2 regions of the Ornithinimicrobium cryptoxanthini genome follow, and region 1 is predicted to be linked to the other one. Evidence: riboswitches for the same ligand, from Rfam matches in the RefSeq annotation. Region 1 holds a riboswitch; the other holds the start of a gene.
The links. Region 1 has a riboswitch for cyclic di-AMP ahead of NF557_RS17510 (transglycosylase family protein). Riboswitches for the same ligand answer to the same signal wherever they lie in the genome.
Positions count from the first base shown of each region.

Region 2: it holds a riboswitch for cyclic di-AMP, as region 1 does, so the genes downstream of both, NF557_RS02325 (C40 family peptidase) here and NF557_RS17510 (transglycosylase family protein) in region 1, are expected to answer to the same signal.

Region 1 is NZ_CP099490.1:615,538-619,858, forward strand. Features, by position in the region: gene NF557_RS02870 (alpha,alpha-trehalose-phosphate synthase (UDP-forming)) at 1-340, opposite strand, end outside; gene NF557_RS02875 (serine/threonine protein kinase) at 570-2,339, shown strand; cyclic di-AMP (ydaO/yuaA leader) riboswitch at 2,534-2,678, shown strand; gene NF557_RS17510 (transglycosylase family protein) at 2,686-3,420, shown strand; tRNA gene NF557_RS02885 (tRNA-Thr) at 3,536-3,611, shown strand; gene NF557_RS02890 (flavin-containing monooxygenase) at 3,634-4,321, shown strand, end outside.
Region 2 is NZ_CP099490.1:493,466-497,786, forward strand. Features, by position in the region: gene pdxH (pyridoxamine 5'-phosphate oxidase) at 1-16, shown strand, start outside; gene NF557_RS02310 (DUF305 domain-containing protein) at 50-754, opposite strand; gene NF557_RS02315 (thioredoxin-like domain-containing protein) at 756-1,454, opposite strand; gene NF557_RS02320 (metal-dependent transcriptional regulator) at 1,584-2,279, shown strand; cyclic di-AMP (ydaO/yuaA leader) riboswitch at 2,572-2,718, shown strand; gene NF557_RS02325 (C40 family peptidase) at 2,721-3,629, shown strand; gene NF557_RS02330 (1-acyl-sn-glycerol-3-phosphate acyltransferase) at 3,719-4,294, shown strand.

The DNA of each region.
Region 1 (4,321 bases):
GCGGCTGGACGATCACGTCGTGGTAGAGCGGCCACAGGGTGCCGTTGCAGAACCCCTCGTAGTAGTCGCGAATCTCGTCGGCGGACAGGGCGAGCGGCTGCAGTCGCACACCGTCCCGGGCGAACGGTTCGATGCTCTCCCCGGGGTCGCCGGCCCACCCCACCCAAGCGGCCTCCCGGCCCTCCATCACCGAGTCCATCGCGGTGACCAGGCCACCGGGACTGGTCTGCCAGGTGGACGTGCCGTCGTCGTCGACCACGCGGTCGACAGGCAGCCGGTTGGCCGCTACAACGAGGTCGAACGTGCTCCGGTCGTCAACGGTGCTCTGCGGGGAAACCAAAACCACTCCTGTGCCGTCACAGGCTCGCGAGATGACCGCCCAGGACCGGTTGTCGGGCACGTCGTGGAAACCATCTCGGCAGCCTGATCGTTGCCGTCCTGAGCCTAGTCCGCGGCGAAGTGGGTCGCGATCCGGCAGCGCGGCCGTCGCCTGTGCGGGCGAGCCAAGTCCGAGCCGAAGTCGTCGAGTTGCACGGTTGTCACGAAGGGAACGCAATACGGTGGTAGCCATGAGTGCCGAGTCCACGTCAGTCGAGGGAGCCTCGCCGGCCCCGCGGCGGTTGGGGCGCTACACCCTCGGCACCCGTGTCGGCGAGGGCGGCATGGGCGTGGTCTATCGCGCGCGTCCCGACGGCGCACCGAGCGACGGCAGCGGGGATGTCGCGATGAAGGTGCTGCGACCGCACATCGCGCACGACCCGGACGCGCGCCTGCGGCTGGCCCGGGAGGTGACCACGCTGTCCCGGGTGAGCAGCCCGCGGATCGCGGCCGTCCTCGACGCGGACACGGAGGGGCCGGCCCCCTACATCGTCACCGAGTTCGTCCCCGGCCCACCGCTGGACCAGGTCGTCGCAGACCGTGGCCCCGTCTCCGGTGAGGCGCTGGTGCGGCTGGGACGTGGTCTGTCCGAGGCGCTCAACGCGATCCACCGCGCCGGGATCGTGCACCGTGACCTCAAGCCGGGCAACGTGCTGATGGTCGGCTCCGACCCGGTCGTGATCGACTTCGGCATCGCCCAGGTCGCCGACGACGTGCGCCTGACGATGACCGGCCTGGTGATGGGCACGCCCGGCTATCTCTCGCCCGAGGTGGTCGAGGGCGGGGCAGTCACCGAGGCGACCGACTGGTGGGGCTGGGCGGCCACGCTCGCGTTCGCGGCCAGCGGGCAGCCGCCCTTCGGCCGCGGGCCCATGGCCGTGGTGCTCGACCGGGTGATCCGCGGGCGCACCCAGCTGGAGGAGGTCGACCCGGCGCTGCGGCCCCTGCTCGCGGCGGCACTGGACCCCGAGCCGGACCGGCGGCCGCACAGTGATGAGGTGATGCGTGCCCTGGAGCTGTATGCCGCGCACCGGCCCGTCACCGAGGCGCTGACCATGCACGCGCCCCGGCCCAGAACCGAGCAGGCCGCTCCCCAGACGAGCCTCACCCCGCAGGCGCAGCAGACCAGGGTGCAGCCCGTGCCGCCCACACCACAGACTCGCGTGGCCCCCCAGCAGGTTCCGCTCACGGCTCCTGCCCTGTCTCCTGATGCCGCATCCGGGCCGGCGCCCTACGGCGCCCCGCAGGCTCCCTACGGCGGCCCGGGACAGGATCCATACGCCAACCCGTCGCCATACGACACCCCGGACCGCTTCGGTCAGCCGATGCGCCGGCCGGACCCTCGCATCGGCCGTCCGATGCGCAGCGGCACGCTCGCCACGGCACTGGTCGCGGTCGTGGGTCTCGCGGCTTTGGTGCCTCTGCTGGCGTGGGGCCTGCTGGCGATCTGGTCGGTGCTGGCGCGCACCGTCGACCACTCGGTGACGTCCCTGGTGCTGCGCCGGCACGAGGCGGGGCGCCGGCGCTCCGACGTGCCGCTGGCGGTGATCGCCAGCCCGTGGCACCTCTTCGTGGCGGTGCTGTCGACCGGCCTGGCGATGCTGCTCCCGATCGCCTTCGCGCTCGCCGCGACGGTCATCACCGCCGGCGGACTCACGGCCATGGGAGTGGCCTCGCTCGGGGTCGAGCACCCGGTGCCGGTCGCGGTCGGCACGGCGCTGGGCACCCTGATGGCGTGGTGGGGGCCCGGCGGACTGGCGCTTCGTCGCGGCTCGCGCACGCTGGTGCGCGCCGTGCTGCCCTCTCAGATCGCCTCGCAGATCGTGGCGACGTTGCTGCTCGTCGGTGGTGTCGCGCTGCTGGCGTGGATGGTGCTCGACGGCGGCGAGGTCTCCTGGTGGCCGACCACCTGGACCGACGCGCCCTTCAGCGATCTCATCCCGCAGACGCTGCGCCCCTGACGCTGCGCCCCTGACGCTGCGCCCCTGACGCTGCGCCCCTGACGTGCGACGACGGGGTCTGTCCACAGCAGGCCTAGCCACGATCTGCCGATCTCGGTAGCCTGTCACCCGGTCCACCCGGACCCACAAGTGCATGCCAGCAGCACGCGACGCGTGTGTCCCCCTCAGTGCCTCACCTCGTCACCAGGGGACCCTCTCCGGACGGTCCGGGCGCGTGACGAGGGCGGGGAACCCAGATCGACGTCCCCCGACGTCTTGGGGTGAAGCCGCCACGGCGGCCGGGCACCTGACAGCCCGAACCCGACAGCTAACCCCGCAGGCACACGTCAGGAAGGTAGATCTGTCCATGGCACCTGCCAAGCACCGCAAGCCGCGCACGCCCCTCGCGTGCGCCCCGATCGCGCGCCGCGCGGGCGGCTTCACGGTGGCCGCTGCTGCGGCCGCCGCAGGCATCGGCCTGACCGCGCCTGCCGCGAGCGCCGACTCGGTCTGGGACCGGGTCGCGATGTGCGAGTCCAGCGGCAACTGGTCCATCAACACCGGCAACGGCTTCTATGGCGGGCTGCAGTTCTATCACCCCACCTGGGTCGGTTTCGGCGGCCAGCAGTACGCCAGCTATGCCCACCAGGCGTCCAAGGCCCAGCAGATCGCCGTCGCGCAGAAGGTGCTGGCAGTGCAGGGCCCCGGCGCGTGGCCGGTCTGCTCTGTGCGCGCCGGGCTGACCCGCGACAACGGTGGCGCCAGCACCACCGCCCCGGCCCCGCCGCGTGAGACCACCGCTCCCTCGCGCAGCGCCAGCGCGCAGGTGATGGCACCGCTGGTGCGCGACGGGATCCGCGGCCCGCTGACCACCAAGGCGATCCAGCGCTGGGTCGGCACCACCCAGGACGGCATCTTCGGGCCGATCACGACCAGGGCGCTGCAGACCAAGGTCGGCACTTATCCCGACGGCATCTGGGGCCCGAACTCGCAGGCGGCGCTGCAGGACTACCTCGGCATCTCCCGCGACGGTTCGACCTTCATGAACTACCGCACGGTCCTCGCCCTGCAGAAGCACCTGAACGCCAACGTCATCGGCTGAGTCGCCGGGCAGCTCCAGCTCCAGCCAAGGCGGTGGGTATGCCGACAGGCAGGTAGCATCGTCGTCGTTGCCGGCCGCGGTGGTCGGCTCCTGCGTCGCTGCTCTGCAGCGGCACGCCCCTGTAGCTCAGTTGGTAGAGCATCCGCCTTGTAAGCGGACGGTCGCGGGTTCGACTCCTGTCGGGGGCTCCACGGGCCAGTCTCGAGGAGAGAGATGACGGACACGTCCACCTATGCGGTGATCGGCGCGGGCCCCTCCGGGCTGGCCGCGGCCCGCAACCTGCAGCGGTTCGGCCTGCCGTGGACCGGCTACGAGCTGGCCGACGGTGTCGGCGGGCTGTGGGACATCGAGGCCCCTCGCAGCACGGTGTATGCCTCTGCCCATCTCATCTCGAGCCGGACGACGACCGAGTTCACCGAGCACCCCATGCCGGCGGGCACGCCCGACTACCCCTCGCACCGGCACCTGCTGGACTACTTCGCCTCCTTCGCCGACCGGTTCGACCTGCGCGCGGGCTACCGCTTCGGGACCGAGGTCGCCGAGGTCGTGCCCGACGGCGATCGGTGGGTGGTCCGCAGCACCGGGCCTGGCGGCATACCCCAGGAGCAGACCCACGCCGGGGTGATCATCGCCAACGGCACGCTGTCCGAGCCGAACGTGCCCGACCTGCCCGGCCACTTCGACGGCGAGCTGTTCCACACCGCGGCCTACAAGCACGGCGAGGTCTTCGCCGGCAAGCGGGTCCTCGTCGTCGGTGGCGGCAACTCGGGGTGCGACATCGCCGTCGACGCGGTCCACCACGCCGCCAGCGTCGACATCAGCATGCGCCGCGGCTATCACTTCGTCCCCAAATACGTCTTCGGTCGCCCCGCCGACACGCTCAACGGGGGCCGTCCGCTGC
Region 2 (4,321 bases), 120 kb from region 1:
CCGACTGCAGCCGTGAGCTGAGCAGCCCCCGGGCCCCACGGCATACGCGTCAGTGGTCGGCGTCCTCGCCTGACTCCTCGAGGGTCTGTGCATCACGGGCGTGCAGCATGTCGGTCATCAGCGCGATCTCGGCCTCCTGGCCGTTGACCATGGCTGCGGACAGCCGTTGGACCTCATCCTCCACGCCGGCATCGAGCGCGGCCTGGGCCATGTCGATGCCAGCGATGTGGTGTGTGGTCATCAGCTGCAGATAGAGGATGTCTGCCGCCTCGCCCTCCAGCGAGCGCAGCTCCTCCATCTGGGCCGGGGTCGCCATGCCGGGCATCATGGCCCCCGTCGCGTGGTGCTCGGCCATGGAGTGGTCGTCATAGCCCTCGACGTCAGCCATCCAGGCCATGCGCTCGCCGCTCGCGGCCATCGGCAGGTCCCAGGTGCGGATCCAGCCCTCCATCTGGCCCATCTGGTTGCCCTGGGTGGACGCGATGTCCGTGGCCAGGGTGCGGATGTCCTGGTCGTCGGTGGTGTGGATCACCTGCAGCGACATCTCGACCGCCTGGGCGTGGTGCTCGGTCATGTCGCGGGCGAAGCCCGCCTCGACGCTGTCGTCCCCCGGGGTGGAGTCGGCAAAGACGAGCCACCCCAGGAGCGTGCCCACGAGCAGGGCCAGGATCGCGGTGCCCGCGATGAGCGTGACGCTGCGGGTGGCCTCACCGCTGGTGTCGCTGGGTGTGGTGTCGGTGGGGCGGCTTGTCACGTCAGCCCCCGACCAGGTCGACGCTGGTGCCGCCGGTGCAGACGGCACCCGGCTCCGGCGTCTGCGGGCCCTGCCGCCAGTCGCGGATGAACTGCACGAGCCGCGTGTCGTCACCGGACTCCACGCCCAGCTGACGGCCCCATGCCGTCGCCATGACGGGGTGCTCCTGACCTTCGTTCGGGGACAGGATCACGAAGGGCTGCGAAGCCAGGTCACGCAGCTCGGACAGGTCGCCCTCGGAGACGCCCGGCTGGTAGGTCAGCCAGATGGCACCGTGCTCCAACGAGTGGACGGCGTGGTGGTTGGGCACCGGCTCCTCATAGATGCCGCAGTTGAGCCAGGCCTTGTTGTGGTCGCCGCCGACGGGGGGATTCTGCTGGTACTCCACCCTGGTCTCGACGTGGTTGCGACCCAGGTCGTCGGATGGGTCGTCCAGCTCGTCATAGGTCACGACCGCGCCCATGCCCGGGCGGTTGTTGTTCTGGTCGATGACCGCCCAAGTGACCATGCCGACGATGAGCACGAGCACGAGGCCGAGCCCGATCCAGATCGCCGAGAGGCTGCGGCGTTCGCTCGACTTGGCCTGCTTCTGGATCTGGGCTACCCGGGCCTGCCGGTCGTTGGCGTTGCCCTTGTTGCCCTGGGCCTTCTTGCCGCGCTGGGACGTGTTCTTGGGTTTGGTCTGGTCAGGCCGGGCCATGGTTCTCCTGGGAAGTCGTCGAGTTCCCGACCCATGGTAGGTGCTGGACCCTGGGAAGACGCTGGGCGAGCCGGGATGAGGCGCCTCAGTAGGATCAGGTGAGACCTTGAGCCGCGACGGAGGCCCCCCATGAGCGATCTGATCGACACCACCGAGATGTATCTGAAGTCCATCCTCGAGCTGGAGGAGGACGGGGTGGTGGCCCTGCGGGCCCGCATCGCCGAGCGGCTGGACCACTCCGGCCCGACCGTCTCGCAGACGGTGGCCCGGATGGAGCGCGACGGGCTCGTAGTCCTGCACGACGACCGGACCCTGGAGTTCACCGCGCATGGTCGGCGCACGGCGGTGCGTGTCATGCGCAAGCACCGCCTGGCCGAGCGGCTCCTGGTGGACGTGATCGGCCTTGACCTGCCGCACGTCCATGAGGAGGCTTGCCGCTGGGAGCACGTCATGAGTGACCAGGTCGAGCAGCGCATCCTGGCGATCATCGACGACCCCCGCGTCTCGCCATACGGCAACCCGATCCCGGGCCTGGCCGAGCTGGACCCGTCGTTCGGCACCACCGGTCGAGCAGCCGGTGAGCACATGGTCGACGCCCTGGTGGGTGCCCAGGAGCTGGAGCTGGTGGTGGTCCGCATCGGGGAGCCGGCTCAGGTGGAGCCTGAGGTGCTCGCGCTGCTGGGTGAGGCGGGCGTGGCACCCGGACAGACCGTCTCGGCCCGGGTCGAGGGGGAGCGGGTCGTGGTCGTCGGGGCCGGGGAGGGTGACGCAGCGGTCTCCCTGCCTCGCGCGGTGGCCGCTCACATCTTCGTCGAGACGGTCTAGCAGCCGGGCTCGAATCCGGCCCTCCGAGTGCCTGTTGATAGACGTGCCGGGACCCGCCGAGGTTGCACAGCGACGCTTGTGAAGTCCCTCACAAGAACCCTGGGAGTCTGGCAAAGCCCGCTGGCGTTGCCGCAGGTCATCGGCGATTGGCCTCCGTCGGCCGACCGAGGTTGTCCACAGGCTCTTTACCAAATTGTGACAATTGCTAGATCCTGTGTGTACTGTTTACCTCGCTGCCTCTCCCCGGAGGCGCTCCTGCCGCAGAAGCTGAGTCCTGTCACTGCGGTTGGGATCTCAGAGAACTACCGCTGGCAGGAGCGGGGGACCCAACACTGGGGCTTCACCGCCCCTTGGGGCTAAGAGATGCTGGCTCGCCAGCGCCTCCGGGCAACTCCAGCCCGAGCCCGACAGCTCACCCCGTAGGCCATGGAGAGGTACACCGTGACCATTCGCCCCACCGGTCGCCACCGCGCGCCCAGCCGGCTCACCGCCGCCGGCACCACGATCACCCGCTCGGCCAAGACGACCGCTGTTGTTGCGACCTCTGGCGGCCTCCTGGCCGCCGCTGTGGCGCCCGCCAGCGCGGCCAGCCCGCAGGGCTTCGTCGAGGAGGTCGCTGCCGTCGTGACTGCCAAGGCTGCCAGCGAGGGACTCCTCAGCGCCGACCAGTCGCCGCTGAGCGCAGTTGACCTGCTCGCGACCGCCATGCCCGTCATGGCCGAGCCCACCGACCTTCCGGCCGTCGCGATCGCCGCACCCAAGGAGGTCGAGACCAGCTTCGGCGACCTCGGCTTCACCGGCGTGACCCCGGTCGTCGAAGAGCCCGAGCCCGTGGTTGAGGCCGCTCCGGCCGCCCCCGCTGAGGAGGCGACGCAGTCCACCTCCAGCACGACCTCGGAGCGGACCGAGTCCAGCGCCAGCCGCACCAACGAGCGCGCGGCCGCCCCGGCACCCGCTGCCGCTCCGGCGCCTGCTGCGGCTGCCGCTCCGGCGCCGGCGCCGGCCCCGGTGTCCAACAGCGGTGGCGTGCTGGGCGTCGCGGCGGCCTACACCGGCATCATGTACTCCTACGGCGGGACCAGCCCGAGCACCGGCTTCGACTGCTCTGGCTACACCTCCTTCGTCTTCGCGCAGGTCGGGATCAACCTCCCCCGCAGCGCGGCTGGCCAGCAGTCCTATGCCACCCCGGTGAGCAACCCGCAGCCCGGCGACCTGGTGTTCTGGGGCTACCCGGCCTACCACGTCGGCATCTACGCCGGCAACGGCATGGTCTATGACTCGGGCCGTCCGGGCATCCCGACCCAGCTGCGCGCCGTCTTCAGCGGTGTGAGCGGCTACGGTCGCGTCTGAGCCACACGTTCTAGCACGCATCACAAAGGCCCCCGCCTCGGCGGGGGCCTTTCGTGACCATCGGGTCCCCCCGCCACTACCGTAGGACCATGATTCGACGCCTTGCGGCTCGCGCCTTCTGGTCGCTCAGCCGCTGGAAACTGTCCACCGCGCCCGCACCGGACCGGCCCACGGTGCTCGTCGGTGCACCCCACACCTCCAACTGGGACTTCATCCTGATGCTGGGCATCACCTGGCGCCTGGACATGGACATCCGGTGGCTGGGCAAGCACACCCTCTTCACCGGCTGGCGTGGTCCGCTGATGCGAGCCCTCGGTGGCATTCCCGTCGACCGGTCGAACGCGGGGCGTGTCGTCGACGAGGTGGTCGAGCTAGTGGGCGCGGGCGAGGTCTTCGGACTCGTGGTCACTCCCGACGGAACCCGTGGGGGACACACGCGTTGGAAGTCCGGTTTCTACCGCATCGCCCGCGAGAGCGGGATGCCGGTGACGCTCGGCTATGTCGACCGCACCACGATGACGACAGGTCTGGGTCCGACCCTGGAGATGACTGGAGATGTCACGGCTGACATGGACCGCATCCGAGCGTTCTATGTCGACAAGGCAGGTTTCCGTCCGGACCTGCGCGTCGAGCCCCGGCTGCGAGAGGAGACTCGACGGGTCTGACGGACTCGCCCGGCCGGCGGGCCTGGG